Regions from separate parts of the Pseudochrobactrum algeriensis genome, predicted to be linked through region 1. Evidence: predicted binding sites of a transcription regulator. Region 1 holds the regulator's gene; each other region holds the start of a gene.

Region 1 (10,713 bases):
AAGTTGCTGCAAAACCGGCAACAGCTCTGCCTCATTACCGGCCAAAGGTGTGGTTGAAGCTTGTCCCTGCGCATCAAAACCCTGCGCATAAATATCACCGCGATAGGCAGACAGGGCAATCAGCACAGGCTGTGCCGGTGCTTTGGTCTGTATTTCATGGCACAGCGCTTCAAAACCGCTCACACCGATCACCGGACAGGATAATGCCAGCCCGAAGCCACGTGCCGCAGAAACACCGACACGCACGCCGGTAAATGAACCAGGGCCGATATTGACCGCGATACGGCTGATCTCATTGCGGGAGATTTTTGCAATCTCAAAACACTGCGCAACATAATCCAGCAGCAATTCCGCATGGCCTTTGCCGATATCATGGCTGACCTCAGCAAGAAGCTGCTGCGTCTGCGGGTCATAAAGGGCGGCAGCACATAAACTGCCTGCGGTGTCGAGAGCAAGTATAGTCATGGCTTACGACCTAAAACAGAATTCGGTTATCGGCAAGTACAGGCAGTCAGGTTGCGTAAGAATTCTGCCTTGTCAGCTCAATAGGGCAACACCGATATCTATACAAAATGATACACAAAAATCTGCTTAAACTCTTTAAATCACTGGGAACAATCCTATCTTTGATACGTTAGGTTTATAGCAGTATCTGCTGCTTCCGGTTTCTTGTGCTGCCACCTCCCGGCAGCCCCTCAGGCAAACGAAAATTTGTCCCTTCATAAAGGAAATCACTATGTCTGCATCCAAACTGAAAAATCATCCGACAAAAAACAATCTGCCGACCAATGCCAAAACCACGGTCATTGCCCTGCTGAACAAAAATCTGGCTGCGATCCTTGATCTTGCGCTGATGACCAAGCAGGCACACTGGAACCTCAAAGGCATTCAGTTCATTGCTGTTCATGAAATGCTGGATACATTCCGCACCGATCTTGATGAACATTCGGATGCAATTGCAGAACGCGCCGTTCAGCTTGGCGGCACTGCGCTTGGCACAAGTCAGACCGTGACTGAGGCGAGCATTCTCAAGCCATATCCGGAAGATATTTACGCCATCAAAGACCATCTTCATGCGCTGATCGATCATTACGGCGCTGTTGCCAATCTGGTGCGCCAGTCCATCAAAGATGCCGCGGAAGCAGGCGACGATGACAGTGCGGATATTTTCACCGCTGCATCCCGCAGCCTCGACAAATCCCTGTGGTTCCTTGAAGCGCATATTCAGGAATAATCAGAACAGATTTCCGAAACACCGCCTGTCCCGGGACAGGCGGTGATTTAAATTGGTGATGATTTAAAGAGCGTCAGCAATGGCCTGAAAAACAATAATGCTCTCGTCTTTCATTTTCTGACCATCCTTGTTGTAATCCGCATAGGCGGAAGTTTTGGCAATCACCACTTTGCGCTCAGGATTGACGTAGATAAACTGCCCGTAAATACCGACAGCGACAAAATCCCCCTGCGGTTTCCCCGGTATCACCACTGATAGCCATAGCCCAGCGGCTTGCCTTGCTCAGGATCATCCCTGCCCGGCATAAGATGCGGCGCATCCGGTGTAACGGAAGCATGTACCCATTCAGTCGGCACCAGTTGCTCACCTTTGAAATTTCGCCCTTCATTCATATAAAGCAGGCCGAAACGCGCATAATCACGCAACACCGCATTCAACCCGCCTGCCGAGACTGCATCACCCTTTGCATCCGCCAGCCAATAGGCATCAGCCTCTGCGCCCAGACGCGACCATAATTTTTCCCTGAAATAATCGGTCATCGGTTTGCCGGTTGCGCCTTCCAGCACCATAGACAGCACCTGCGTATCGGCGGAAACATAAATATTGACTGTGCCCTGCTCCCGCACTTTCTGCAGATGAGCAGTGAAATCTTTCACCGAGCCGGTCAGAATCTGGATAATGTAGCGCACAATATCGGATGAAAGATCGCCATAATCCTCGTTAAAGCCGATCCCTGATGACATTTGCAGTGCGTTCTTGACGGTCACCCCTTTGTAGCCGCCCTCAGCCAGTTGCGGTGCATAATGATCCACAGTCTGATTTATATCGATCAGACCATCCCGCACAGCATTGCCAATCAGAAAGGAAATCGTGGATTTCGACATCGACATGGCGATTGCCTGCGTTGCAGCCGTATTGCCCCGCTCATAGCGTTCATAGGCAACAGCACCGTCTTTCAGCACGATGAAACCGGTTGTCTGCGTGCGTTCCAGCCAGTCAGCAACCCGTTTTGTCTCTCCCTGATAAAGATAGGTTTCAGGCAAAGATCTTTCATTCTGCGGCAAGGGGCTGGCTTCGCCGCTATGTTCTACACGGATAGACGGGTAGATTTTATAAAGTGAGCGGAAATTTTCATCAATCACATCGGGCTTGAATGTATTGGCATATTGATAGACCGCATAATATTCATGAATTTGCTTACGGAAAACAAAGCCCACACCTGCCGCGATAATCAGCAACAGAGCCAGACTATATAAGCTCATGCGCAGCGGTCTCTTCATGATGCAGCCCCTTCCGACACAATTATCAGCCCGCTTACGATAAACCGGATTATCGCTCCGGCAAGCTGCAATTCCCGAAATAGTTTCAAAAACAACAATAGCCGCCGCTTGTTAAAAAAAGCGGCGGCTATTGTTATGAAAGTATCGGGAATTCAGATACTATCAGGCAACCCATTCGCCTTTGCGCATCACAGGCACAGATGTACCATCCTGTGCAATGCCGTCCACGTCGATCTGATTGGAACCGATCATCCAGTCAATATGGATAAAGCTCTTATTGCCGCCCTGCGCCGCAATCTGTTCCGGCGTGAGATCAGCACCATTGATGAAACATTTGGAATAGCACTGACCAAGCGCAATATGGCTGGCAGCATTTTCATCAAACAGCGTATTATAGAACAGCAAGCCGCTCTGCGAAATCGGTGAGGAATGCGGCACCAGAGCCACTTCACCCAGACGACGGGCGCCTTCATCCGTATCCAGTACCTTCTTCAGCACGGATTCGCCCTTGCTGGCTTTGGCCTCAACAATCCGGCCGCCTTCAAAACGCACGCGGATATCATCAATGATCGTGCCCTGATGTGACAGCGGTTTGGTGCTGGAAACAGTCCCTTCCACGCGCAGAGCATGCGGCGTTGTGAAGACCTCTTCCGTCGGAATATTCGGATTACAGGTGATGCCGTTTTTAGCGGTCGATGAGCCACCATGCCATTCATGGCCATCAGCCAGACCAACAGTCAGATCCGTATCCGGTCCGGTGAAATGCAAAGCGCGGAAATTACGCTCATTGAGGATTTTGGTACGTTTGCGCAATTGCGCATTATGGTCTGCCCATGCGGCTACAGGATCAGCATTATTCACACGCGATGCGGCGAAAATTGCTTCGGCCAGTTTATGTGTCGCCACATCCGGCGCATCATCCGGAAACACCAACTTTGCCCATGACGGGTTCGGATAGGAGACGATATTCCAGTTAATGTCGAAACCGGCAATTTTTTCCAGCGCAGGCTGATAGGCCATCGACAGCGCTTTATTGGCGCGGGCAACTTTTCCTGCATCCTGTGCGGAAAGCAGCATCGGATTATCGCCGGTGATTGCAAGGCGCGCTGCACCGCCTGCATAGGCTTTGGCCATGCCCTGATAAAGCCAGTCACTGGCGTGGTCGAAGCTCTCATCCGGCGCATATTGGAAACGCGACAGCGCCATATCTTCATCGGAGAAAAACGGTGTTACCAGTCCTGCTCCGGCTTTATAGGCATGTTCCGCAATGCGACGCACCAGCGGCAATGCGATAACCGGCGCGGTAATGACCAGATCCTGCCCTTTACGCAATTGCAGACCGACTTTAACCGCAACCTCTGCCAGCTTATCCAGTTTAACCGGATCGATGATTGCATCCGTGTGATTGTTTTGGCTGAAATCTGACATCACATACTCCGCTTATTTTCATTGATCATCACAGATACTCCTGCAAGAGCCTGCAAGCTAGTGCTCTGTCAGGATTTTATATTGTCGCTGTAGCCACCGATGCGGAACAGCGTTAATATGCCATATGAAGTCATATTTATCGGAACAAATCCATGAACCGAAACTCCAATAATGCGCGATCATTTCAGAAGCTGAGTCTTGTTGCAGGACTGTTTGCGATAGCGCTGGCAGGCTGCACGACACTTACACCGGAACAGCAGCGTGCTGAGGATGAGAAAAACTGTCTGAGCTATGGTTTTAAACCCAAGTCTGAAGCCATGGCCAATTGCCTGCTGCAAATCCATCTCGACCGTCGCGCCGATATCCGCGCATGGCAGAATGAACGGCCGCAATTCTCCACACCGATGGTTATTTACCAGCCGGTGGTGGTGCCGCGCTGATCTTCATCTCCATAAATAAAAGCCCGCTTCGCGCGGGCTTTTTCATTTCAGTTGATAACAAGATACGGGATCAGCTTGCCGGTTCAGGGCGATCCTGCGTCAGCAACAATGCGCCGATCGCATCAACTTTTTGCTTGTTCATATCTTCCGCACCTGCTGCAAAAGTATTCTGCGTTGCGGAGGCTGCAACCGGTTTGGTTTCAAACGGCAGCTGCGCCGGAACCGGCGTATTTACAGCCGGTGCATGATAGGCAAGCTGCACCGGTACTTCCGCTGCAGCCGGTTGTGCAGCCTGCACATCCTGTCCGGCAGATGCCACCATCACCGGAGCAACGACAGGCAGACGGTCACCTTTACCGGCCTTAGCCGTATCCGTTACATCATAAATGCTATCCGGCATGGACTGGTTTCTTGGTTCATAGGCAGCCGCCAGATTATACGGGGTTTCAGGCAGCGGCGATTCCAGCGTACCGTCTCTGCGGCGCTTTTCGTAGAAAGAATTGCCACCGGCAACCAACACATAATGCATATTTCTATACGGGAATTTCAGGCCGGCCGTATGGAAGAACATTGCATTCTTCAGCTTCGGATGGCGTTCGCCTTTCAGCACGGAATCCGCCGCTTCTTTTACATCCGGCAAAGCTTTGGAATTCATGGCACGGGTCATAACGCCCGGTGCAAACTGGTTTTTCTGTCCGACAACGCCGCAAATGGTTTCCGGATATTTTTCCGAGACCAGACGATTCATCACCACCGTGCCGACTGCAACAAGGCCATCACGACTGGAGCGGGCAGATTCAAAGAACATTGCGCGCTCAAGGCATTCGCGGTCTCTGGAAGTGTATGTGTAGGTCTTTTTGCCATTACGGACGGTCACACCGGATTCCTTGGCAGACTGTGCAGCCTTGGCAGATTTGGAACCGGTCGAAGTCGTGGTGCAGCCAGCAAGGATAAACGGCGTGGCAACCAGAGCACCGATAAACAGTGTTTTCGCTAAATAAGAGCGTTTCAACGGTTCATCCTTATCAATAATTTCCCGTACACCCGGGTCACACAGAGATCCTGTGCGCGAGCCCCGGGAAATTCGGGGGCTATTAGGGCTAAATAAAGGCGCAAGGCCCGATTTATATTCGTGTTCCGGTTAGCGACAACCGGTTAAAATTTACCCCAAGAAAATGCGCCTTATTAGTTAACGCTCTGTTAACGCATTCTTTTGAGTGATTACTAAAATACGCAAGATTACGTAAAGACTTCACTAACCTAGTGAAATGAAGCAGCTTGCCGGATTATGGCTTTGCAGCAATTCCGGTACGATATTGCCTTATTTCACAACCTGATAGCGCCTCAGACACGGGCGCATCATGCAATTGACCGCCCTGTTGCGTTAGTCATAATTCATTACAGCGCGTTACAAATAACTGATATTTTGTGAAGGCAATTTGCTTTTATGACGCTATAGCCTTTGCAGACACGGCTTTCCGCAGAATCAGAAATATAAAAACCGGCGTGAATTTTCTTCACACCGGTTCAGTATTTTTCACAAATATCCGGCAGGTTATCAGCCGAAAGCATAACCGGCACCGCGAACGGTGCGAATCGGATCCACTTCACGACCGGTATTGATCGCCTTGCGCAGACGGCCGATATGCACATCCACCGTGCGGTCATCGACGTAAATATCCCGCCCCCAGATACCATCCAGCAATTGCGTGCGCGAGAAAACACGCCCCGGTGCCATCATAAAATATTCAAGCAGACGAAACTCTGTCGGCCCGAGTTTGATTTCGCGTTCCTTGCGGTAAACGCGGTGCTGCTGACGGTCGAGAACAATCTCGCCGACTTTCAGCACATGGGAAAGCACACTCGGATTGGCGCGGCGCAGCATCGCCTTGATACGTGCCAGCAGTTCCGGTGTGGAGAATGGTTTGACAACATAATCATCCGCGCCAACGGCCAGACCGCGCACACGCTCGGATTCCTCACCGCGTGCTGTCAGCATGATAATCGGCAGACGCTCTGTCTCTGCACGCTGACGCAGACGGCGGCAAAGTTCGATGCCGGAAACACCAGGCAGCATCCAGTCGAGAACCAAAAGATCAGGGACGTTTTCGCGTAAATAAATTTCGGCTTCATCGCCACGCAGGATCGTATCGACCTGATAGCCTTCAGCCTCAAGATTATAGCGCAGCAATTCGCTGATGGCTTCTTCGTCTTCAACAACCGCTATTCTTGGCGTGTGTGACATTGCGTATCCACTATTCGTTTAGACATAAGGGGGCATTTGCATTCCGGCACAGCCGGAATGCATGACGTTTATTCTGACAGGCAGGGCTGAATGCCCTGCATATCGGCTGCCGGTTAGAGCAGCTTAGTTTTTATGCAATTCGTCGAGAACGACGTCATGGCTCAGATCATCTTTCGGACGATCCGGCGGCATCTGATTACCGGTGACAATATAATAGACCGTCTCGGCAATATTGGTGGCATGATCGCCGATACGCTCAATATTCTTGGCGCAGAACAGAAGATGCGTACAGGCCGTAATATTGCGCGGATCTTCCATCATATAAGTCAGAAGTTCGCGGAACAGCGATGTGTACATCGCATCAATTTCATCATCGCGGTCGCGGACAATATTGATCTGGGTCACAGAACGCGTTGCATAGGCGTCCAGCACATCTTTTAGCTGGGTGCGGGCAAGCTCTGCCAGTGTTTCTAGACCGCGATAAAGCTTCACCGACTGACGTGTTTCCGAAACGGCAACAACACGCTTGGCAATGTTTTTGCCCATATCGCCAACGCGTTCCAGATCCGCTGAGATACGGATCGCGCCGATAATTTCGCGCAGATCCACAGCCATCGGCTGACGCTTGGCGATAATCATAATCGCCTTGTCATCAATTTCACGTTCGCCTGCATCAAGGATCAGATCCTCGGAAATGACCCGCTGTGCCAGCGCATTATCGGCAGTAACAATCGCCTTGATGGACTGTTCCACCATACGCTCCGCATGACCGCCCATTTCGGCGATTTTACGGGCGAGAAACTTCAGTTCTTCATCATAGGACGTAACCGTATGCTGTGACGGCATGGAAATTTCCTTATCCTGTGGCACTGCCAAAGCAGTCTGTAAAACTCCAGAGCATTTCCGGCTTATATTGCCTCATAGAAAATGCTCTATCTTGTTTGTTTTTACGCGTAAGCTCGATCAGCCGAAACGACCGGTAATATAATCCTGCGTACGTTTTTCTTTCGGCGTGGTGAACATCATATCCGTGTCACCGACCTCTACCAGATTGCCCAGATGGAACATGGCTGTGGTCTGCGAAATACGCGCAGCCTGCTGCATTGAGTGGGTCACGATGACAATCGTATAGTCACGGCGCAACTCGTCAATCAGCTCTTCCACTTTCGCGGTTGCAATCGGGTCAAGCGCCGAACAAGGCTCATCCATCAGAATAACTTCAGGGCTCACCGCAATTGCGCGGGCAATGCAAAGACGCTGCTGCTGACCGCCGGAAAGACCTGTGCCTGCATCATTGAGGCGATCTTTCACTTCTTCCCAGAGGCTGGCGCCACGCAGGCTCTTCTCAACGATGACATCGAGATCCGCACGGCTGCGCGCCAGACCATGAATGCGCGGGCCGTAAGAAACATTCTCATAGATCGATTTCGGAAACGGATTTGGCTTCTGGAACACCATGCCGACACGGGCACGCAGTTCCACCACGTCGATTTTCGGATCGTAAATATCCTCGCCATCGAGCGTGATAAGACCTTCAACGCGGCAACCTTCAATCGTGTCATTCATACGGTTGAGCGAGCGCAGGAAAGTCGACTTACCGCAACCGGACGGGCCGATCAGCGCGGTTACGCTGTTTTCTTCAATATCCAGATCAACGCCGTGCAAAGCCTGTTTTTCACCGTAGAAAACTTTGACCTTGTCCCCGCGCATTTTGATTTTTTTTGGCAAGGCGTTCATCTTTTCTCCGAGTGTTTTCTCTAAAGTATAATCATTCATCAGGTTCATGATCGCAACTCCGTCCCGATTACCATCTGCGCTCAAAACGGCGGCGCAGAATGATTGCGGCAATATTCATCACAGCGAGGAACAGGAGGAGCACAATAATCGCACCCGATGTCCGCTCTACAAAAGCACGTTCTGCTTCATTAGCCCACATGAAAATCTGTACCGGCAGCGCAGTCGCAGGATCCATTGGGGTAACTGGAGCATTGGCAACAAAGGCAACCATACCGATCAGCAGCAGCGGCGCTGTTTCACCCAATGCCTGAGCCAGACCGATAATCGTGCCGGTCAGAATGCCCGGCGCGGCCAGCGGCAGCACATGGTGGAACACAACCTGCGTTTTGGAAGCACCAAGCCCCAGAGCCGCAGCACGGATTGATGGCGGCACCGCACGCAAAGCTGCGCGCGTTGCAATAATAATGGTTGGTAGAGTCATCAGCGTCAGCACCAGACCACCAACCAGCGAGGCCGAACGCGGCATGCCGAAGAAGTTGATGAAAACCGCCAGCCCCAGCAGACCAAACACGATGGACGGCACCGCAGCCAGATTGTTGATGTTCACTTCAATAATATCCGTGAAGCGGTTTTTACGCGCATATTCTTCCAGATAGATCGAAGCAGCAACGCCAATCGGCAGAGCAAAGACCAGCACGATCAGCATCATATAGAGCGAGCCGATCAGCGCCACGCCCAGACCAGAGGTTTCCGGACGGCTGGAAGCACCCATTGTAAACAGGCCGGTATTGAAGGACTGACGCATAACGCCTTCATCCTTCAGTGTCTTCATCCAGCCAACCTGAAGATCGGAGACTTTACGCTTGCTCTGGTCAACCGACAGGTCGATCTGACCTTTATTGGCCGAGTCAATATCCGCAGCCGCAAGGAATTTGATTGTCTGGGTTGTGCCGATCAGTTTCGGATCAGCCATCACCATTTCACGCAATTGCAGACGAACGCCATCCGAATAGAAACGGGTCATATCGCGCATGGCAGGACGGTTGGATTTCTCCACACCGAGCTTGTCAGCCAATGCATTGCGCACCAGCAGCGGATAATTCGCTGTAATCAGCACATTCGGATTGCTGGCACGTTCATTGGACGGATCGATCACCTTCTCATCCAGCAGCACCGGAATTTCAATCGTTGTCTGCCAGAAGGCTGTGTAGCCTTTGGAGAACACCGAGAAAAACAGCGCACAGAGGAAGAAGATACCGATTGCAATCGCAATCACACCATACATGCGGAAACGGCGTTCTGCAGCATAGCGGCGCTTGATGCCAATATCACGGCGGGCAGGTGCGGTTGAAGTTGTCTTGGGAGTGAAAACAGCGTCGGTCATTCATATTGCTCCCGATATTTACGCACAATGTAGAGAGCGAAAATATTCATCAGCAGTGTCAGGAAGAAGAGCGTAATACCCAGTGCAAAAGCCACCAGTGTCTGCGGTGAGTTGAACTCAAGGTCACCGGTCAGCTGGTTGACGATTTTTACAGTGATCGTCGTCATTGCTTCAAACGGGTTGAGCGTCAGATTGGCGGCCACACCGGCAGCGAGTACCACGATCATAGTCTCACCAATGGCACGGGAAGCGGTCAGCAGCAGCGCTCCGACAATACCCGGCAGCGCAGCAGGCAGGATCACACGCTTGATGGTCTCGGAGCGGGTAGCACCCAAGCCCAGAGAACCGTCACGCAGGGAGCGGGGCACGGCAGTGATAATATCGTCGGACAAAGAGGATACGAACGGGATCAGCATCACGCCCATCACCAGACCGGCAGTGAGCACACTCTGCGCCATGATGAAACCCTGACCACCGGTCAGCGCGGCACTCAGGTCACGCAGGAACGGGCCAACTGTGACCAGCGCGAAGAAACCGTAAACAATGGTCGGAATACCGGCCAGCACTTCCAGCAGCGGTTTGACGATAGCGCGGGTTTTGGCACCGGCATATTCCGACATATAAATCGCGGCGAACAGGCCAACAGGCACCGCGAAGACCATTGCGACCAGCGCGATATAAAGCGTACCGGCCAGCAGCGGGATCAGGCCGAACTGACCATGCGAATCTGTTGCGCCGGCAGCGGCAAAACGCGGATCCCAAACCGTTCCGAAGAAGAACTCATAGGCCGGAACATCGCTGAAGAAATTAATCGTCTGAAACAGCATCGAAAAGACGATGCCGACAGTGGTAAGAATGGCGATTGTCGATGCAGCAATCAGCCCCCACAGCACAATGCTTTCCACATTGTTGCGGGCGCGGACGCGCGGTGCAATTGTCATCCAGCCAAAGATAAATCCGGCAAT
Region 2 (10,713 bases), 510 kb from region 1:
CTGCCGTACTGTAGATTTCAGTGATCCCGATGTGATTGGCCCGTCGTCCAATCCGGTTACGGTTGCCAATGTCAGCAAGAATGACAAGCTGGCACAGCTTGGCGCGCAGCAGCATCCGCGTATTCTCGCCACCTATGGCGGGGAATATAAAGATGCCAAGCTTGAGCGCATGGTTGCAAAGATCGTCGGCAATCTCACAACGGTTTCTGATAATCCTGACCAGACATACCGTATTACAATTCTCAACAGCCCGAATATCAATGCTTTTGCGCTGCCCGGCGGTTATCTCTATGTGACCCGCGGCTTGCTGGCGCTTGCCAATGATTCATCTGAAGTTGCTGCTGTAATCGCGCATGAGATGGGGCATGTCACGGCCAATCACGGTATTCTGCGACAGGCAAAAGAAGCGGAATCGGTGCTTGCCAAACGCGTTGCCTCCGAGGTGCTGCATGATGATGCGGCCGGTCGTGAGGCGGCAATCCGCAGCAAGCTGCGTCTTGCCCAGTTCTCGCGTAATCAGGAATTACAGGCCGATGCAATCGGCATTAAAATGATCGGCGCTGCGGGTTATGACCCGTTTGCCTCGGCACGTTTTCTGCAGTCGATGGAAGCCTATACGGGGTTCCGCTCTGTCTCCGGTGCGACCGATGCCAGCCTCGACTTTCTGGCCAGCCATCCGGCCACGCCACAGCGCGTTGATCTGGCCATCGGCCATGCACGCCGCATCGGTGCACCGGGTGTCGGCACCACTGACCGCCCTTCATTCCTGAACGGTATTGACGGCCTGCTCTATGGTGACACGCCGCAAGAAGGTTTTGTACGTGAGCGCACTTTTATTCACCCGAAACTCGGTGTGACTTTCAGTGTTCCGCAGGGCTTTACGATTGATAATTCAGCCAGTGCCGTTATGGCCAGCGGTCCGGGTGAACTGGCTATCCGTTTTGACGGTGCAGCGCTGCCGCAGGGCGGCGATCTTGCAGCCTATTTGCGCAGCGGATGGGTGACAGGTCTTGATGAGCAGTCTGTGCAGACAACCACCATCAATGGTTTGCCTGCAGCCACTGCGCGTGCCAGTGCCGACAAATGGCAGTTTGAAATTGTTGTCATTGCTTCCGGTCAGAAAGTTTATCGCTTCCTCATCGCCGCGCCGAAAAACAGCAGTGCTTTGAGTGCCACGACACAGGCGACCACACAAAGCTTCCGCGTGCTGACACCGGCCGAGCAGGCTGCAGCGAAACCGCTGCGCATCCGTGTGATCAGTGTGAAAGCCGGAGATACGCTGGGCTCACTGGCCAACCGGATGCAGGGAACTGATCGCAAGCTTGATCTCTTCCGCCTTCTGAATGCGCTGCCGAGCGGCGGTACGGTTTCTGCGGGCGACCGTGTGAAAATCATCAGCGAATAAGCAAAAAGCCCGCTTTAAAGCGGGCTTTTTTAATGCGGGTTCAGAGGGCGGTATCGCTGTCAGCTTCAGTGAGCTTCAGCATTTCATCCTGCGCTTCTTTCATCATCGGATAAACACTCAAAGCCTGTTCATAGAGCCGGAGAGCACCTTTGCGATTTCCGGTTTCGCGCAGCAAAGTTGCATAATTGATGAGAACATCAAAATTGCGCGGCTCTAAAATCATTGCCTGTCTGATGTCATTGAGGGCAGGAGCCAGCTCGTTGCGGCGCAGATGCAAGCGGGCGCGCAATTGCCAGACCGTTGCATTGTCAGGGCGCTGTGCCATCACCTCGTCAATATAATCCTGCGCCTCGGCCTCGCGGGACTGGTTGAGGGCGGTTTCAGCCCAGCGCAGCATCAGATCCAGACTATCGCTGCCGGTGCGCACAAAGCTCTGGCGCAGGCGGCTGGCAATAGCATGGGACTTCTCCGGTGTGGATGCCTTGCGCAAATCCGTGAACAGTTGCTCCTGTTCCTTCCGGCGAGTTTCTGTGAGCGGCCCTGCCATTTCCACATCGGGATTTTTCGGTTTTTCCTTGGCTTTTACCGCCGTGTTGTTGATTGGTGCCGGTTTCGGGGTTTCAGGTATGGTCACGGCAGGCGGCATTGGCTGCGGCTCTGTTTTGCCGGTAGCACTGATATCTTCTGCCGCAACAAAGCCCGCAGCGCCTGTTATCATCAGGACTGATATCAGAGAAACGGTGAGGGAGCTGCGTGTCTTGGTCATAGTGCTATCATAAAGCAGAAACCGGCTGATTAAAGGCATAAAAACAGCGCCGGTAAATTAATACCGGCGCTGTTAAAATTCTCTACAACTTACTGTCTGAAACAACTCTCAGAGCTGTCTCACTCAGCTCATTAACCCCAAGATTAACCTTGGCGGGCTTTAAAGCGAGGAGCAGTTTTGTTGATGATGTATACGCGGCCCTTACGACGAACCAGCTGGCAGTCACGATGACGGCCTTTGAGCGCTTTAAGCGAATTCTTGATCTTCATGTTACTCACCAATGTGTTTGGCCCGAATTGGGCATATTCCTGGAACGTGTCTCATTTCATTAGAAACGCTGCGCTCGTTCCAGCTCTTTGTTTCTATACATGCCTTGTTCCCAAAACCGTTTCCCGTATTTGGGAGCATGTTTCAGAGCGAGCCAAAGAGCACGTTTGAATGGTTGAGGTGAAATAGTCAATGAATGGGTCAATTGTCAACCATTGATGCGCACGGAACCCGCAAAACGGTGTTATTTTCCGTTTTTAATGCGTGTGACATGCCCCATTTTGCGTCCCTCACGTGCTTCGGCCTTGCCATAGAGATGCAGTACCGCATCCGATTCTGCCAGAATCGCCGGAACTTTGAGTACATCATCACCGATCAGGTTTTCCATAACGCAGTCACTGTGACGTCGCGGATCACCGAGCGGCAGGCCGGCCACGGCACGGATATGCTGCTCAAACTGCGAAACAGCACAGGCCGCTTCTGTCCAGTGACCGGAATTATGGACACGCGGTGCAAATTCATTGGCAACGACAGAACCATCCGGCAGAACGAAAAATTCAAAGCCGAGCACACCAACATAATCCAGCGCATGAAGCAGCTTCTGTGCGGCCTCGGTGCAGGCGGCTGCGGTTTCAGAGCTGATTGATGCCGGTATGGTTGAGGTATCGAGAATGCCGTTTTTGTGAACATTTTCTGCAATGTCATAAAGGCGGACATTGCCTGCCTTGTCGCGTGCGGCGATGACAGAAACCTCACGGGTAAATTCCACAAAGCCTTCAAGAATTGCCGGTGCATTTTTAATGGCAGCAATGGCTTCCGCCGCGGCGTCATTATCGAGGCTGTTCAGGCGCACCTGACCTTTGCCGTCATAGCCGAAACGGCGGGTTTTCAGAATGCCGCGCTCGTTCAGCGCGCCAAGCGCTGCGACCAGATCCTGCACATCGTCAACCACACGCCATGGTGCGGTGGCAATGCCGCTCTCATTGAGAAACTGTTTCTCGGCAACGCGATCCTGAGAAATTTCCAGAGCCAGCGGTGGCGGGGAGACAATGTTTTTTGTTGCCAGAAACTGTGCGGCTTCTACCGGCACATTTTCAAATTCATAGGTGATGACATCGCAGGCTTCAGCCAGTTCCAGCAAGGCGGCGCGATCATCATAGGCAGCTACGATCTGGTGATTGGCGACCTGTGCGGCAGGGCAATCCGCCTGCGGTTCCAGAATAATGGTTTTGAAACTCAGGCGCGCTGCCGCCATGGCCAGCATGCGGCCAAGCTGACCGCCGCCGATAATCCCGATTGTTGATCCTGCTTGCAGCATGGCTCAGTCCTCATCTTTCGGGGCGGCAGCCACGGCATCGGTCTGGGCTTTGCGATAGGCATCCAGACGGTCTGCCAGCGGCTTGTCATGCAGTGCGAGAACCGCAGCGGCAAGCAGTGCAGCATTGGTGGCACCGGCATTGCCGATGGCTACTGTGCCGACAGGAATACCCGCAGGCATCTGGACGATGGAAAGCAGCGAGTCCTGACCCGACAGTGCTTTGGACTGTACCGGCACACCAAAGACCGGCAGCGGCGTCATGGATGCAACCATACCCGGCAGATGGGCAGCACCGCCTGCACCGGCGATAATCACATGAAAGCCCTGATCGCGTGCCGTTTTGGCAAATTCAACCATGCGATCCGGCGTGCGGTGCGCAGAAATAATACGGGCATCATAAGCAACCCCCAGCGTATCCAGTACCTGCGCCGCATTGCGCATGGTTGGCCAGTCGGACTGGCTGCCCATAATGATGGCGACTTTCGGGGAAGTTGGAGTGTTATCTGCCATGAAATGTCCTGTCAGGTGCTGGATTTAAAAAATAAAAAATCGGTCAGGCTTCGTAAAAGTCTGCCGGTCTTTTATTTGCTGTGAGAATGTAAAGTGGTCGAGTCGGTTTTGGTGCCGAACTCAGGCAATAATATCCGGAATGATTTTATCTTCCAGCTTGCTCAGCTGATCCTTGATCGCGAGTTTTTTCTTTTTCATGCGCTGAATGCTGAGCTGGTTACAGCCGGTCTGCATCATCGCATTAATGGCAAGATCAAAATCCGTGTGTTCCTGGCGCAACCGTGCAACGGAGAGGCGAATTTCGGCTTGTTCCTGATCGGCCATGGCATATTCCATCTGATCTTGTCTTCACAGCGAGAACAGAACCGCAGACATCTGTATTTATCGCTCACCAATATGGGTTGCGATTTTCACAGAAGCACCGCAGGTCAGTATAATCCGCCCTTTTTCAGCTTTGCCGTAGCACAAATTTGGCAAAGTTGAAATGTGCCAAATATGAATTCGACATTAATCAAATCTCATGCAAGACTGTCATTGTTTTGTCATAGTCTGGTTCGAGGCTGGGAACTGTCACAAGCAGGTTCCTGCAGACCGAACGGGTCTTGGAGCCTGATCCGCTGACAAAATGAGAGTGACGCGTAAATATAAAGGAGAAGCAATAATGGCACTTGAATCCCATCTTGCCTCACTGGAAAAGAAGCATGATGCACTGGAAAAGGAAATTTCCGACGCCGCAGCATTGCCAGCTACTGATACGCTGACGATCGCCGATCTTAAACGCAAAAAGCTGTATCTGAAGGAACAGATAGAAAAGCTTAGGACACAAGTCACCCGACATTAATTACGCTAAACTGTAAAGCACAGTTTCAGACAGAACCGCCGGATGGGCAGGCTCTGAAAGATGAGGTGCAGGCCGGATATCAGGCCCGCACCGGATTTATTTCCTTATGCTGATGAGCGTGATTATCAGTGAAAGCAGTGCAAGTCCTGCTGCCGTCAGCAAGGTGACAGTAAAGGCAAATCCGACGGATTTTGCAGCTGCATGAACAAGCTCTTCCTGTCCCAGTGCGGTAATAAATATTGTGGCCATGACAGATGCGCCGGTCATCAGTCCCAGATTGCGCGACAGGCCCAGCAATCCGGACAAGATACCGCGCTGGTCTTCCGGTGCTGCAAGCATGATGGCTGTATTATTGGCGGCTAGAAATAGCTGAAAACACGGTGTCAGCATTATCAGCGATAAAATATATCCGGCAGTTCCGAACCTGACGGGCAGTAAGGCCATGCAGATGAGAGCAATGCTCATGACAGCCAGCCCGTAAGCCAGCGCGCGTCTTATACCAAACCGGTCTGTAATGCGTCCGGCAGGAATACCGGCCAGCGCTGCAACAACAGGGCCGACAGCGACAACCAGTCCTGTTGTCGCTTCCCCAAGCAGCAGGCCGAATGACAAGAAGAATGGCCCGACCACCAGCATCGCCATCATCACTGAGCTGATGAGCAGGTTGGTTATCAGCGAGGCGCTGATAACAGGATTGCGCAAGAGTGACAGAGGCACCAGCGGCGAAGAAGACCGGATTTCAACACCCGCAAAAATTATCAGGGCAACCAGAACCGCCGGAATGGTGACAGCCATATCCCAGCTCAGCCCGTTTTTATTTCCAGTCGTTATCACTGCATTGAGAAACAGCACAATAGCCAGTAAGGCCGCGCCTGACAGATCCAGCGAGCGGCTGGTTTTATGATTTGGTGGTGATGCCGGTATCGCTTTGATAGCCGGTACCAGTAAGACAAAACCGGATATTGCCAGCAGGATAAAGGCGGAGCGCCAGCCAAAGACAGCAATCAGGATGCCTCCGAGTGCAGGGCCGAGCGCAGTTCCGATTGCTGACATGGAACCGAGAAGCCCCATGGCGGAGCCTGTCTGTTCGCCGGAAACCATGCCTCTTATGATTGAGACCGGTAATGCCATGAGAATGGCGCCGCCTATGCCCTGTATCGCTCTGGCTGCAATGAGCAGTGTGAGATTTGGTGCTGCGGCGCAAAGCAGCGAACTGATTGTAAAGATTATCAGTCCGGTCAGCAGGATAAAACGATGGCCGAACAGGTCGGCACAACGCCCCGCCAGTACAATCACTATTGTGACGGACAACAGGTAAATCAGCACAATCCACTGAACAGCAGACACAGGAGCATCCAGTGTTCTGCTGAGCGCCGGTAATGCGACAGCGGTGATGCTCACGGCCATGGAGGCAAGCAGCATGGAACCTGAAAGAGCAAGGATTGCTAGGCGAGGGGAAGTATCAGAGAGGGCGAAACGCACAACTGTTCCTCTTGTGGCTTGTTTGAGTCGCTGTTACATTGCCACTTCAAGTCAACTTGAGGTCAAGTATGAAACTTCTGGATATAGGTGTGCTGGCGGAGAAGAGCGGAGTGTCACCTTCCGCACTCCGTTATTATGAGGAGATCGGGCTGATTGAATCCTTCAGCCGCCATGGTTTGCGCCGTCAATATGCACCGGAGGTACTGCAGCAACTGGCTTTGATTTCGCTGGGGAAGATAGCGGGTTTTCCGCTGTCCGAGATGAAAGGCATGTTTGGCAAAGACGGCTCGGCTGATCTGCCGCGGCAGGCGCTACATCAGCGGGCAGACCAGCTGGATTTGCAGGTCCGCCAGCTGACAACACTCAGCAAAGCTTTGCGGCATGTAGCTGAATGCCCTGCAGAAACCCATACGGAATGTCCAAAATTCCGCAGGCTGATGCAGGCAGCACTTCATGCGCGTAAATAGCTATATTGGGTATAAGAGCTAACTATCCGTGCGTCAGTTCTCTGATTTTGCCGGTTCCGGTACAGGGGCGGATTTGTCTTCCTGTGCAGCCTCAGAGCGCGGATCAAGCAGCACACTTTCCTGTGTGGCAGGGCGTTCCGCAGCCATGCTCTGGAACTGCTCTTTTTCGGAAGGTAGCGGCGAGGCGCGTTTACGCGAGCGCAGAATAGCATAACCGGCAATGGCAATATGCGAGACCGCTGTCACCAGAAACAGGCCGGAAGGCCATAAATTATTCATCGATTCCGCAGCAATCAGCGGCCCGAGCATGGTGCCGAAACCATAAAGCAGCAGCAAACCACCGGAAACCTTGACGAAAGTCTCAGGTGTTGCGTGATCATTGGCGTGGGCAACCGCAACCGGATAAATCGCATAAGCAAGCGAACCGTAAAGCGCGGTCATGACCAGAATGAGTGTGCCGTTGGTTGGTGCGATGGCGAAAATAAGAAAACCGATCAGAGCGGCGGAACCGGCAACGCTGGCCATGACATAACGGCGATCGATACGGTCGGAAAAACGTCCGACAGGGATTTGCATTAATGCACCGGCAGCAATGGTAAAGCTGACCATCAGCGCGATTGTGGTTTTATCAATACCGCTGAGCGAGCCGAAAACCGCACCGAGTGTACCCCATGCACCATTGGCAATGCCGATCAGGATCACGCTGACAAAGGCAACAGGTGAATTGGCATAAAGCTTTTTCAGATCAAGCTGCACTTCGGTCAGCGGGCGCGGCGAAGATGCTTTGGAAGCTGCGGTTGGTAGCAGCGCAAGGCAGAAGAAGATCGCGGCAATCATAAACAGCGAACTACCTTCGACATCGCCGGTAATCACCAGCATCTGGCCGGTCATGACAGCACCGTAGTTGACCATCATATAGAGGCCGAAAATTTTACCGCGTGTTTCATTGGTGGCTTTTTCATTCAGCCAGCTTTCAATCACCATGAAAATACCGGCCATCGCAAAACCGGTAATGGCACGCAGAACCACCCAGATTGAAGCGTCAACCATCAGGCCGGTCAGCAAAACCACAATCGCCGCAGTGGATGCGAAAAAGCCGAAAGCCCGCACATGTCCGGCACGGCGCACCAGACGCGGTGCAAAAATACAGCCAGCAACGAAACCGCCTGCCCATGTTGTGCCGATCAGACCCAGAGCCGTAACCGAGAAGCCTTCCACATTTCCGCGCAGTGGCAATAAAAGACCGTGCAGACCTGAACCGATCAGCAGAAAAGCGGTGCCGCAAAGCAGTGCGAAAATCTGGACATAAGAACGGAACACGCAGAATCCTTTATTCTATTGCAGGCAATTTTACAGTTTTCTGATCTTGAAACCTGTTCGCCCGAAACTGCAAGGTGAAATTGCCGCTTCGGACAGATTGAGTGCAACCATGCTGACCTATCACTTGAAAGAGTGCAAGGCTTTGTATTGATGAGATATTGTGTCAGGTAAAATAAAAAGAACCTCCGCCTGTTTGAGAGCAGAGGTTCTGAAACTATGGTGCATGCGGAAATAGCAAAGGCTTACAGGCGAAACAGTGCCTCAGCAGCCGCACGGCTGCGATTTCGGTCATTGCGATCGGTTTCCAACCGGCGGATCTCCGCTTTAAGCAAGGCAATACGATTGTCGATTTCAGCCGCTGAAAGCAGGGTCACATCCTCACCGATATGGTGATTATAGGTTGCTGTCTCCTGCGCATTATCATCAAAGAACATGGCGTTTTCCTCACTTCCTGCTGCAGCCTGTCCACGGCAGCTTTCAATATGGTTCGCAATATTCGTGACCTGTCTGCCTTTAAATGCAGGGCGGGCAGGCCACATAAGTTTTCAGCATCTCATAAACCTGCATCATTAGCGATATGATTTTTATACATTGCATCTTTTCTGCATAATATGGCTAGTGGATTGAATTTGCCGTTTGAGCTCCCGTCGACACAAATGTTGTTTCAAACGGCAAATTCGAAAAATCCACTAGCATTATTTAGTTGCTAGTGGTCTTTTTGATTGCGACATTTGCTCTGCGCCTGTCACGAACGGGCGCAAATGTCGTAATCTGACCACTAGATCAGGGAACGCGCTTTGGGCGGACCAGAGAATTTAAGGAGCGGATATGACAACGGAACTTGCTTCCCAGATGATGGCAATTGCGATTGAACAGGCCGGTGCGCCATCGGTACTGAAATCGGTCAGGCGTGCCGTGCCGCATCCGGGTAAAGGCGAAATTCTGATCCGTGTGAAAGCTGCGGGTGTGAACCGTCCTGATGTGTTGCAACGACAAGGGCATTATCCACCGCCTGCCGGTGCTTCAGATTTGCCGGGGCTGGAAGTGGCTGGTGATGTGGTGGCTATTGGCACAGGCGTGCAGCGTTATAAGGTCGGCGATGCGGTGACTGCCCTTTTGGCAGGCGGCGGTTATGCTGAATATGCCGTGGTTTGTGAAGGCAATGCGCTGCCGCTGCCATCCGGTTATGGTTATGTGGAAGCGGCGGCTCTACCGGAAACACTTTTTACCGTCTGGCACAATGTGGTGCAGCGCGGGCAGTTGCAGGCCGGTGAGACATTACTGATTCACGGCGGCAGTTCCGGTATCGGCACAACGGCAATTCAGCTTGGCAAGGCACTGGGTGCCAAAGTGATCGTAACAGCAGGCTCTGCGGAAAAATGCTCCGCCTGTCTGAAGATCGGTGCGGATGTTGCGATTAATTATCGTGAGCAGGATTTTGTCGAGCAGGTGAAAGCTACCACCAATAACAAGGGTGCAGACGTCATTCTCGACATGGTTGGCGGCGATTATGTTGACCGTAATTATGATGCGGCGGCGATTGAGGGGCGCATTGTGCAGATCGCTTTTCTTGGCGGAGCCAAGGCGAAAGCCAATTTTGCCAAGCTGATGACCAAGCGTCTGAGCCATACCGGTTCGACCCTGCGTGCGCGTGATGTTGCTTTCAAAGCGCAGATTGCAGCGGAACTGGAATCAAAAGTCTGGCCGTTGCTGGCAAGCCGCACTATTTCTCCGGTGATGGATATGATCTACCCGCTGAAAGATGCCTGGCGCGCCCATGAGCGCATGGAAGAGGGCAATCATATCGGCAAAATTGTCCTCGACGTCGGTTGATATTTCGCCTCTGGCGGCCTGCAAATGGCGTTTTTCTGTGAGTCCGGTGCTCATGTACTTTAAATGTACACTCCGCTCCGGTTCTCAAAAAACACCATTTTCGGCACGCCATAACCGAAATCTCCCTACAAGCAGGGGGAGTGAGTTACAAATGCGCTGAATTCCTGTGCAGGGTTTTCTTGCTCATTGTGTAAAATTTGGTTATAGAGGGAACGAATTCCCGGAAATTGTGGTTTACCCCACGTCCCGCGCTACCGGAGCGGGCGAACGAGAGGATTATATCTTATGGCCACTCAGCTTCTTATGCCTAAGGCAACAGCCGTATGGCTTGTCGATAATACTGCTCTGTCTTTTGACCAGATTGCAACTTTCTGCAAACTGCATGTGCTTGAAGTGAAAGCGATTGCGGATGGTGAAGCTGCACAGGGTATCAAGGGTCTTGATCCGGTCATCACCGGCCAGCTTTCCCGTGAAGAAATCGCACGCGCTGAAAAAGACATTAAT
Region 3 (10,713 bases), 360 kb from region 1:
CACATTGCTGCAACCAAGACGGTTGCCATAGAATTTCGACAATCCGTTTACACGCAGCAAAGGCGTATCATGATTTATATCGCTCATTGGGCTGCCTCCAGACCTGAGGACACTTGTCCGATATCTTTATTATTTGCAGAGAGATGGCCAACGTGACCATCGGCCTGTCGTGTTTCGCAATAATCGGTGTCGGAGCAAACAAACATGCTACCGCCCTTGTCATCCAGAACCACTTCATCGAGATAGACGCCCTTGGCACCGCACATGGCGCAAGGCTGAGCGAATTTCTGTACTTCAAACGGATGATCTTCGAAATCGAGACTCACGACTTTGGTGTATGGCGGCAGAGCGTAAATACGCTTCTCACGTCCTGCACCAAACAGCTGCAAAGCCGGTGACATATGCATTTTCGGATTGTCGAATTTCGGTGTCGGTGAAGGATCCATCACATAACGGTCTTCGACTTTCACCGGATAGGCATAAGTCGTGGCGATATGGCCGTGGCGGGCAATATCTTCATAGAGTTTGACATGCATCAGGCCGTATTCTTCCAGCGCATGCATTTTGCGGGTCTCTGTCTCGCGTGGTTCCAGAAAGCGCAGCGGCTCAGGGATCGGCACCTGATAGACAAGGATCTGGCCTTCTTTGAGCGGTGCTTCCGGAATACGGTGACGGGTCTGGATGATGGTTGCATCTTCCGTGCGGGTCGTCACTTTAACTTGTGCCGTCTTTTCAAAGAAGGCACGGATCGACACGGCATTGGTGGTATCATCCGCGCCCTGATCGATCACTTTCAGCGTATCGTCAGCGCCCAAAACCGCAGCGGTTACCTGCACACCACCGGTACCCCAGCCATAAGGCATCGGCATTTCGCGGCTCGCAAAAGGCACCTGATAACCCGGCACCGCAATGGCTTTAAGCAATGCGCGGCGGATCATCCGCTTGGTCTGCTCATCAAGATAAGCAAAATTATATTGCATCAGAACGCTCATTCTGCGGCTTCCTTCTGTGCATCATTGTGGCTGGCATATTCGGCACGCATACGACGGATAAGATCAAGCTCAGCCTGAAAATCCACATAATGCGGCAGTTTGAGATGTTCAACGAAACCGGTCGCCTGCACATTGTCGGAATGGGAAATCACAAATTCCTCATCCTGTGCCGGTGCGGTAATGTCTTCTTCAAATTCTTCGCTGCGCAATGCGCGATCACAGAGCGACATCGACATGGCCTTGCGTTCGCTTTGACCAAACACCAGACCATAACCACGGGTAAACTGCGGTGGACGTGTTGCAGAACCGGCAAACTGGTTGACCATCTGACACTCAGTCACCTGCACAGCGCCAAGCGATACCAGACCGCCAAGTTCCGGCACATCCAGCTCAACCTCGACTTCACCGATGCGGATTTCACCGACAAACGGATGCGTGCGGCCATAACCGCGCTGTGTGGAATAGCCCAGCGCCAGCAGGAAGCCTTCATCACCGCGTGCTAAAGCCTGCAAACGCAGATCGCGTTCCATCGGGAATGTCCAAGGCTCACGGGTCAGATCGCCCGGCACATGGCCTTCCGGCATTTCGCCATCCGGCTCGATCATACCATTGGCACCAAGAATATCGGTCACGCGCGGCATATCTTCGCCAACAGTCTCATCATCGCGCTGCACGCCTTGTGCCACCGGATGATCGCCAGCCATTTCAGGATCAAGCAGGCGATGGGTGTAATCAAAAGTCGGGCCCAGAAGCTGGCCGCCCGGCAGGTCTTTAAAGGTTGCGGAAATGCGGCGCTCGGTCAGCATCTGCGCTGTATCAAGCGGCTCGGAATAGCCGAAGCGCGGCAAGGTTGTACGATAGGCACGCACCAGAAAAATCGCTTCAATCAGATCACCGCGCGATTGGCGGATTGCCAGCGCTGCCAGCTCACGATCATAAAGCGCACCCTCGGCCATAGCACGGTCGACGGCCAGACCCAGCTGCTCCACAATCTGCTCCAGCTGCAATGCCGGTACTGAGCGGTCACCACGGCGGCGGTCACCCAGCAACTGATGTGCATTCTGAATAGCGGCTTCACCGCCTTTAACTGCAACATACATGGTTCAATTTCCGTTTTTTATGAGTTTGGTACTACGCGGCAGTGCGGCAACAGTTTTGGATGCTGCAAAAACCAGATCCACACCACGCGGGAACAAGGCAGTATTAGCCGCCCATTGTTCATTGAAACGTACCGGTAAAGCACTTGGTGCAAAGTCACGGACATGCTCAATACCAGGCCCCTGAAGCTGCAAAGTCTGCGCACCCTCGAAACCTTCTACCGCCATAACGATAGTGGCTGAGCGATCCGGATATTCCGATGTACCTTTGGCAAAAACATCCAGCGGCGGCATGTGGGCAACGTCGCTGACCAGCGCGAAATTCGCCTCACCAACTTCGGAAACCAGCTCAAAGCCAGTCTGAAATGCGAGCCATTCACGCACAGCGCTGCTTGCAGCCAAACGACTGTCGAGCCAAACCTTGGTGTCATGGTCGAACAATGCCTGCGCAATAGCACCGAGCTCCGGTGTCAGCGGCAATGGCGGCTGCGTTTCGGCAGTCAGCGGCTGGATCGTGCCCGGATTGGCCAAAGCATCCATCAATGCACGGAAGCAGGTCTGCGCATCATAAACGGCGTCAGTGAAACCACCTTCAAAAGCCTGATTATCAAAAGCCATTAGTCGTCTCCCCGAACCATGGTGAAGAAGTCCACTTTCGTTGCCGCCGCTTCACGGCGACGCTGTGTGGCACGGGCATCAAGACGCTGCGCAATTTTCTGCAACAGATCACGCTCAACGATCTCGCGGCTCTGCGGCGCCTGCCACAAAGCATCGGCAATCGCTGCCAGACGCGCTTTTTCATGATCGCGTCCCAGTGCATAGGAATGCCCAACCAGCCCCTCTGAGGAGCTTGACGACACACGCACAGTTGCACGGGTCACAGTCGTTTCGCCCAGATTGAACGGGGCACCGCCACCACCGATACGGCCACGCACCATCACCAGTCCGGTTTCAGGGCCGCGCAACACATCAACCTGCGGCTGCTCTGCTTGATTACTCCAGAAGGAAGCCAGCTCCTTCAATTCTGCCTTTGCCAGCAAAGCGGCGACCTTGCGCCGTTCGCCTTGCAGCTTTTCGGGTAAATTCTCGGTTTCATTCTTCATTTGACACACCGCTCTAAATTGTCTATTTATCTATACAACTAGACATTAATTATTGTCTTAAACACTCTTAGTGACAAGCACATGACAATCAGCGGAGCTGCGGCAAATTAAATGGCAGAGACAACAAAAATCGCCCGAAACAGCGGTGTGGCCGTCTGGCGTCAGATTGCCGATGAAATTCGCAGGGAAATTAAACACGGGCATTTCAAGCGCGGCGAGAAGCTGCCGCCGGAAATGACACTGGCTGCCCGCTTTGGCGTCAATCGCCATACGGTGCGCAGTGCGATTGCGGCTTTGACACAGGAAGGTGTGTTACGGGCAGAGCAAGGGCGTGGCACATTTATCGCCAATGCCAAACGCCTGACCTATCCCATCAGCAAGCGCACGCGCATGTCCACCAGTCTGGCCGAACAGATCACACAGCAGGAGCGGATCATCCTGTCGCACAGGGTTGAAAAGCCCTCAGCCGAAGTCGCCCATGCTTTGCAGCTTAGTGATGAAAATGCGCAAGTGCATTATTTTGAAACCCTGTCCATTGCTGATGGTCAGCCGGTTTCCATGTCTGACAGCTGGTTTGACCAACAGCGTTTTCCGCAATTTGATGAATTTTACAAGAGCAGCGGCTCAGTCACAAAAGCACTGAAGCAATCGGGCGTTGAGGATTATTTCCGCAAATCCACACTGATTTCCGCCCAGCACGCCAACGGACAGGATCTGCTGCACCTGAAGCTCACACCGGGGGCGATTGTGCTCACGGCGCAATCGGTCAATGTCGATACCAATGGCGTGCCGGTGGAATATTCAACAACTCGCTTTGCGGCTGATCGCATGGAGTTTTCTATCGAGAGCATGTCGCTCAATGAAGAATAAAAACTATTGCCTGCATTAAGTTTCTGTCGTTAGCTGCGGCCTGTTCACAATTCCAGTCACAGGATCAGCAGCATGGCATTTTATCTCGGTCTTGACCTCGGCACGTCCGGCCTCAAAGCACTGCTGATCGACGAGAAACAAAGCATTATCGCCTCTGCCCATGCAGAGCTCCATGTTTCCCGACCGCATCAAAGCTGGTCTGAGCAACAGCCACAAGACTGGATAAAGGCAGCAGAAGCAGCAATCACCCGGCTAAAAGCGGAACATGGCACTGCGCTTTCGAATGTGCGCGGCATCGGCCTTTCCGGCCAGATGCATGGCGCGGTTCTGCTGGATGCGCAGGATCAAGTGTTGCGCCCCGCCATTCTCTGGAATGATACACGCAGCCACGCCCAAGCTGCGCAACTGGATGCTGATCCGCAATTCCGCGCCTTGACCGGCAATATTGTCTTTCCGGGTTTTACCGCGCCGAAATTGCTTTGGGTGAAGGACAATGAACCGGAGATTTTTGCCCGCATTAAAAAGATCCTGCTGCCGAAAGATTATCTGCGTCTGTGGCTGACCGGAGAGCATGTCAGCGAAATGTCCGATGCGTCCGGCACATCATGGCTGGATGTGGCACAACGCAAATGGTCGACTGACCTGCTGGCAGCAACAGAGCTTGATGAAAGCCAGATGCCGCGCCTTGTCGAAGGCACGGATGTCTCCGGCACATTGCGCGCAGAGCTGTGTCAGCAATGGGGCATGGCATCAGGTGTAGTGGTTGCCGGTGGTGCCGGTGACAATGCGGCATCCGCCTGTGGTATCGGCACGGTGAAAGCCGGACAGGCTTTTGCCTCACTCGGCACATCCGGTGTGTTATTTGCCGCCAATGACAGTTTTCTACCGCGTCCTGACAGTGCCGTTCATGCGTTCTGCCATGCTCTGCCGCAGACATGGCACCAGATGGGCGTTATCCTCTCCGCGACCGATGCCCTGAACTGGTACAGCACCATTACCGGCCATGAAGCTGCGGCGCTAACGCAGGAACTCGGCGATGATCTGCAGGCTCCGTCAGAAGTGAGTTTTCTGCCTTATCTTTCCGGCGAGCGCACCCCGCATAATGACAGCCTGATCCGCGGCAGTTTCACAGGGATCAGCCATAGCGACAATCGTGTGGCACTCACTCAAGCCGTGCTTGAAGGTGTGGCTTTTGCCTTCCGTAACAATCTGGAAGCTCTGGCAAAAGCCGGCACACAGCTTGAAAGTGTTATGGCTATCGGCGGCGGCTCACGCTCGACCTATTGGCTGAAAGCACTGGCTACCGCTCTGAATATGCCGGTTCATCTGCCTGCCGACGGTGATTTCGGCGCGGCTTTCGGGGCTGCACGTCTTGGACTGATTGCTGCTGAAAATGCTGATGCTCTGGCTATTTGCACCAGCCCGCAGATTATCAAAACCATTGAGCCGGATAAAAAACTCCATGCGGCTTATGAAACAGCCTATCAACGCTATACCGCGCTGTATCAGGCTTTAAAGCCGGTTATCCGTGTCTTGTAAACACAAACGAAGAATATGACTGCGGCAACCACACTCAGCCCCAGCGCATAGCTCGGGAAAACCAGCGCTGAGCCACTGTGCAGCAATGCCATGCCCTCTGTAAGCGCTGTGATCACCGCATAATAAAACAGGCCAAGCAAAGCGCCTGCCGTGCCCAAAGCATCGTGATAGTGCTGCAAGACGCCATGCAAACAGGCGGTTGTCAGAAGGGTAAATCCGGCAAACAACAGTACGGAAAAACCGGTAAACAACACAAGATAAAGCTGTCCCATTGTCAGCAGGCTCACGACCAGCAAACCGGCAGCGGCACAAGCCAACAGCAGAATACCAGCCATCATCACCGTCTGACTTGTATAGCCTGCCGTATTCAAACGGCGCATTGCCATACCACCCCAGATACTGCCGGACACGACCAGCATACAAAGCGTCCCATAGGTAACGGGCGACAAGCCCTGCATATTGATCAGCAGAAACGGTGCTTCCGCATAGAAGCTGAAAATAATCCCGTTACCGATACCGATCAGCAAACCAGTGCCGATCACCTGCCCATCGCGCAGCATCCGTGCCCAAATCTGCATCAGGGATGATTTATGGTTCTGCTTCACCAGAGTTTCAGGAAAAGCTGCACAGACCAGCACCAGAGAGACAGCACCGAGCACCAGTAACACCATGAAAGCGGTACGCCAGTCACCGAGCGTGACACTCAGCCCCCCGATAAACGGCCCCGCCGCCGCAGAAACAGGAATGAGCATACCGATTGTTGTGAAAACAACCACGCGGCGCTCACCGCTGAATGCCTCTCGGCAGACAGACTGAATCACCACCGAGCAACTGGCCGCGCCGAAAGCCTGAATGAAACGTCCGCTATTAAGCACCCATAACGAGGATGCAGAAAGACAGATCAGGCAACCCAGTAGATACAGTGCCAGTGTGATGATCATGGTTTTACGTCGCCCGATGTGATCGGACACCTGCCCCCAGCATAAAACGCCAAGCGCAAAACCGGCAAAAAAGATGCTCAGTGTTGTTTGCGCTGTCGATGCGGAAATATTCAGACCCTGCGCCATATCGGTCAGAGAGGGCGTGTAAATTGTTTCACCGATTTGCGGCAGTGTAACCAGCAGCGCCAGAAGCAGCAAAGCCGGTGTTTTACGGAGTGTTTCCGTTTGCGCAGCCAATGTGGTCATGGCGCATTCCTTTCTTTATCCAGAATTTGCGCCAGTCCTTAAAACAATCTAATAAGTAACATAAGCCTTGTTAAAATTACGATTTCATAACTTAAAGTTACGAATAGATGTCGCCAAATTTTCGCGCTTCACCACAGCAGATGCAAGTTTTTCTGGATATTGCCGAGGCTGGCAGCATTGCTGCGGCGGCCAAAAAACTTGGGCTCACCGCTCCTGCCGTCAGCAAACAACTGACAATGCTAGAGAACCAGCTGGAACTGGGGCTGATTGAACGCACCACACGGCGCATGCAGCTGACACCGGCAGGCCGGATTTTCAAAGATTATGCGGCCGAGACTTTGCGCCTTCTGAGCGAGCGTGAAAGCCGTTATCTTTCGGAAATGCGCGGTGAGCCATCCGGTACTTTGCGTGTTGTCGCTGCAAGACCGCTGGCCGCGCAATTTTTGCTGCCGCACTTACACGAATTTACCAGCCGCTTTCCGCATATTACCCTTGATCTGGAACTGGCAGAGCGCTTTCCGGATATTGAACAGGAGAATATCGACCTGATTTTCGGCATGACCATGCAAGGCAATGCCGGGCTGATCCAGCGCTCCATCGGCAAGACTGCCTATTGGCTCTGTGCCGCACCGTCCTACTTGGAGCGCCATGGTCACCCGCAACAACCGGATGATCTGAGCGAACATTATCTGATTGCCCATACGATGCGCCGCCACCCGAACAGGCTGATATTCAGGGATCATCAGGACGTGGCAATGCGCACAGTTCTGCGCCTCAATGATACATCGGCCATGCGGCAGGCTGCCTACCAAGGTACGGGCATTGTTTCTCTGCATCATTATATGGTTGAGGATATGATCAGCTCCGGCGAGTTGATCCGCCTGCTGCCGGATTATGAATTACCAGCGGTACCGGTGCATCTGTTTTACCGGAAAAGCGGGCGCATTCTGCCAGCTCTGCGACACTTCATTGATTTCGCCGTTAAGATTTGCCGAATTCAGTTATAAGTTTTGGAACGGCATCAACCAGTTGCCGCGTCGGCTCGGTCTGCGGGTTTTGCAGTACCTCATCCGGCACACCCTGCTCAACAATCTCGCCCTCATGCAACACCAGCATCCGGTCACAAAAAGCCCGTACCAGTGCCAGATCATGCGATATAAACAGATAGGCAATGCCATTATCGCGCTGTAAATCGGCCAGCAGATTAAGGATTTTCGCACGCACTGATATGTCCAAAGCCGATACGGGTTCATCCAACACAATCAGGTCAGGCTTGCACAACAGTGCGCGGGCAATCGCCACACGCTGACGCTGACCACCGGAGAGTTCACGCGGGTAGCGGTCAGCCATATCCGCTGTCAGACCAACCCGTTGCAAGACTTCAGCAATTTGCTGGTTCGTATGCTGCTGACTGCCATGCAGAACCAGCGGCACCTGTAAGATCTGGCTGATCGTATGGCGCGGGTTAAAAGCCGCCAAAGGGTCCTGAAACACCATCTGGAATTGAGCACGCTTCTCCCGCAGCGCACTGCCCTGAAGGACTGTCATATCCGTGCCGTTGAGAATAATCTTGCCGCTATCCGGTTCGTTCAGCCGCATAATCAGTCGTGCCAAAGTACTTTTACCAGAGCCGGAACGCCCGACCAGCGCCAGTGTCTCACCGGCATGAAGTGTCAGGTTGATATTTTTCAAACCTTTTGACGAATCTTTGCCAAAGGCCTTATTGAGACCGGCAATCTGCAAAACCTCTCTCATAACACACCGTCAATCTCAGGCAGGCGCGGCTGCTTTTGCCAGTCCAGCCCGATATGGGTTGCCAGCAAGGCTTTGGTATAATCATGCTGCGGCGCGGTGATCACTTGTTCAGCCGTGCCGAGCTCCACCAGCTTCCCGCGATAAAGCACGGCAATTCTATCGGCCAGTTGTGAGGCCAGCGCGATATCATGGGTCACAAACAGCATTGTCAGCCCTTGCGCCCGCACCAGACCATCCAGCAATTGCGCCACATGATTTTGCACCACCGTGTCCAGCGCACTGGTCGGCTCGTCTGCGATCAGCAATTGCGGCTGTGCAGCCAAAGCTGCGGCAATGGCAATACGCTGTTTCTGCCCGCCGGAGAATTCATGCGGATAGCTGCGTAAGCGCTGCTGACTGTCCGCAATCTGCACCTGCCGCATCAGTTCTGCCGCTCTTTGGCGAGCTTCAGTCCAGGAAGTTTTAAGATGCGTGACAATCACTTCGGCAATCTGATCGCCCACCCGCATCATCGGATCAAGCGAACCATCAGGATCCTGAAACACCACGCCGATATCGCGCCCCGCACGCGGCTCATGCGCTAAAGCCGGAAAATGGATTGAACCGGCAGTTTTAGCATTAGCGGGCAAGAGACCAGCAATCGCCATGGCCAATGTGGTTTTACCGGAACCACTTTCACCAATCAGCGCTAGCCTTTCACCTTGCCTTAGTTCAAAGCTGACCGGATGCAGCACAGTTTGCGCCCCGTAACGAACCGTCAAATCCTGTACGGCAAGAAAGACCTCAGACATTGCTGTGCTCCCTCGCTGATGATGGGCGGCGGGTTAGCGCCTGTCCGGTGAGATGCACGGCAAGAACAGTCACCACCAATGCCAGCCCCGGAATGATGGATAGATAAGGCGCTGAGCGCAACACGCTGCGTCCCTCAGCAATCATCGTGCCCCATGTCACACTGTTCGGATCGCCAAAGCCTAAGAAGGCCAGTGAGGCTTCAATCAGAATAGCCGCCGCGACCGAAACGGCTGCCAGCGATGCCGCAGGGCCGAAGGCATTGGGCAGAATTTCCCGAAAAGCAATGGAGAACGGCCCCTGCCCCAGCGTACGGGCAGCGGCGACGAAATCGCGCTCACGCAGAGACAGCACTTCAGCCCGCGTCACTCGCGCAGCCTGCGTCCAACTGCCGATGCTGATTGCAATAATCAGCGTCGGAATGCTCGGCCCCAGCACATTAATCATCGCCAGCGCCAGCAAAAAGCCCGGCACAGTCTGAAACGCCTCAGTGATCCGCATCAGAACATTATCGGCAAAACCACCGAGAAAACCAGCCAATGTGCCGACCAGACTACCGGCAATCAGCGCTGCCGCTGCTGAGCTCAGCGCCACCAGCAGAGTCGTTCGTGCACCATGAAACAGACCTGCCAGCACATCGCGCCCCAGCCGGTCTGTCCCGAGCCAATGAGCGTGATCTGTGAATGGCCGTATCAGCGGGTCTCCGGCAATCGCCAGCGGATCACCGGCAAACAGCAATGGTGCAGACAGCGCCATCAATCCTAAAAGTATCAGAAGGCCAATACCGGCTTTACCCTGTCTGTCCAAAGCCTGGAAAAACTTCATTGGCGCTGGCTCCGCACCCGCGGATCAAGCCGCGCATAGGCCAGATCAACCAGCAGATTGGCAATGATCACTGCAAAAGCACCAAACAGAATGTCACCCAGCAGCAAGGCCGTATCGCGTTTGGCAACGGCTTCTGCGGCGAGACGTCCGAAGCCCGGAATGGCAAAGACACTCTCAATCACCACACTGCCGCCAAGCATCACACCGGCTTGCAGGCCTAACATTGTCACCACCGGTAAAACCGCATTACGGGCAATGTGTCGCCAGATGATACGGCGTGAGGAAATACCGCGTGCTTTAAGCGCCTGCACAAACATTTCCTGATGCAGATCGGCCATGCGATCCCGCATCAGCCGCAGATAGAGCGTGAGATAAACACTGGAGAGTGCCGCAACAGGCAGGATCAAATGGCGACTGATATCTGCCGCTCTGGCCAGTCCTGTTTTGCCGGACGCAATGGTTTCCAGCCCGCCGATTGGCAGCCAGCGCAATGTTACGCCGAAGATCACGATCAGCACCAAGCCCAGCCAGAAACCCGGCACGGCATAAAGCGTCA

Evidence for each region. Region 1 encodes PhoB, which activates phosphate uptake and scavenging genes when phosphate is short. Its sites were predicted from a motif close to TGTCATNNANCTGTCAT; they were not measured.
Region 2: a site for PhoB is predicted at 4,796-4,812, ahead of KHQ09_RS15320 (YdcH family protein). Genes of this name have one in related genera too.
Region 3: a site for PhoB is predicted at 3,263-3,279, ahead of phnF (phosphonate metabolism transcriptional regulator PhnF). Genes of this name have one in related genera too.

What each region holds. Positions count from the first base shown of each region.
Region 1 covers NZ_CP075361.1:3,377,675-3,388,387, reverse strand. Annotated here, with positions in the region: gene tsaB (tRNA (adenosine(37)-N6)-threonylcarbamoyltransferase complex dimerization subunit type 1 TsaB) at 1-465, opposite strand, end outside; gene dps (DNA starvation/stationary phase protection protein Dps) at 737-1,234, shown strand; partial or broken gene KHQ09_RS17805 (serine hydrolase domain-containing protein) at 1,298-2,514, opposite strand; gene KHQ09_RS17800 (aminopeptidase) at 2,677-3,942, opposite strand; gene KHQ09_RS17795 (hypothetical protein) at 4,095-4,382, shown strand; gene KHQ09_RS17790 (cell wall hydrolase) at 4,453-5,394, opposite strand; gene phoB (phosphate regulon transcriptional regulator PhoB) at 5,941-6,627, opposite strand; gene phoU (phosphate signaling complex protein PhoU) at 6,751-7,473, opposite strand; gene pstB (phosphate ABC transporter ATP-binding protein PstB) at 7,591-8,364, opposite strand; gene pstA (phosphate ABC transporter permease PstA) at 8,432-9,748, opposite strand; gene pstC (phosphate ABC transporter permease subunit PstC) at 9,745-10,713, opposite strand, start outside.
Region 2 covers NZ_CP075361.1:2,863,192-2,873,904, reverse strand. Annotated here, with positions in the region: gene KHQ09_RS15350 (M48 family metalloprotease) at 1-1,405, shown strand, start outside; gene KHQ09_RS15345 (tetratricopeptide repeat protein) at 1,446-2,171, opposite strand; gene ykgO (type B 50S ribosomal protein L36) at 2,315-2,440, opposite strand; gene KHQ09_RS15335 (5-(carboxyamino)imidazole ribonucleotide synthase) at 2,683-3,756, opposite strand; gene purE (5-(carboxyamino)imidazole ribonucleotide mutase) at 3,760-4,266, opposite strand; gene KHQ09_RS15325 (YdcH family protein) at 4,387-4,590, opposite strand; gene KHQ09_RS15320 (YdcH family protein) at 4,925-5,107, shown strand; gene KHQ09_RS15315 (MFS transporter) at 5,204-6,589, opposite strand; gene KHQ09_RS15310 (helix-turn-helix domain-containing protein) at 6,658-7,056, shown strand; gene KHQ09_RS15305 (MFS transporter) at 7,090-8,376, opposite strand; gene KHQ09_RS18615 (DUF1192 domain-containing protein) at 8,619-8,915, opposite strand; gene KHQ09_RS15295 (NAD(P)H-quinone oxidoreductase) at 9,205-10,209, shown strand; gene KHQ09_RS15290 (DUF1013 domain-containing protein) at 10,495-10,713, shown strand, end outside.
Region 3 covers NZ_CP075361.1:296,857-307,569, reverse strand. Annotated here, with positions in the region: gene phnK (phosphonate C-P lyase system protein PhnK) at 1-87, opposite strand, end outside; gene KHQ09_RS03520 (alpha-D-ribose 1-methylphosphonate 5-phosphate C-P-lyase PhnJ) at 84-992, opposite strand; gene KHQ09_RS03515 (carbon-phosphorus lyase complex subunit) at 989-2,092, opposite strand; gene phnH (phosphonate C-P lyase system protein PhnH) at 2,096-2,707, opposite strand; gene phnG (phosphonate C-P lyase system protein PhnG) at 2,707-3,192, opposite strand; gene phnF (phosphonate metabolism transcriptional regulator PhnF) at 3,304-4,062, shown strand; gene xylB (xylulokinase) at 4,135-5,601, shown strand; gene KHQ09_RS03490 (multidrug effflux MFS transporter) at 5,568-6,788, opposite strand; gene KHQ09_RS03485 (LysR family transcriptional regulator) at 6,896-7,795, shown strand; gene KHQ09_RS03480 (ABC transporter ATP-binding protein) at 7,770-8,543, opposite strand; gene KHQ09_RS03475 (ABC transporter ATP-binding protein) at 8,540-9,334, opposite strand; gene KHQ09_RS03470 (ABC transporter permease) at 9,327-10,157, opposite strand; gene KHQ09_RS03465 (ABC transporter permease) at 10,154-10,713, opposite strand, start outside.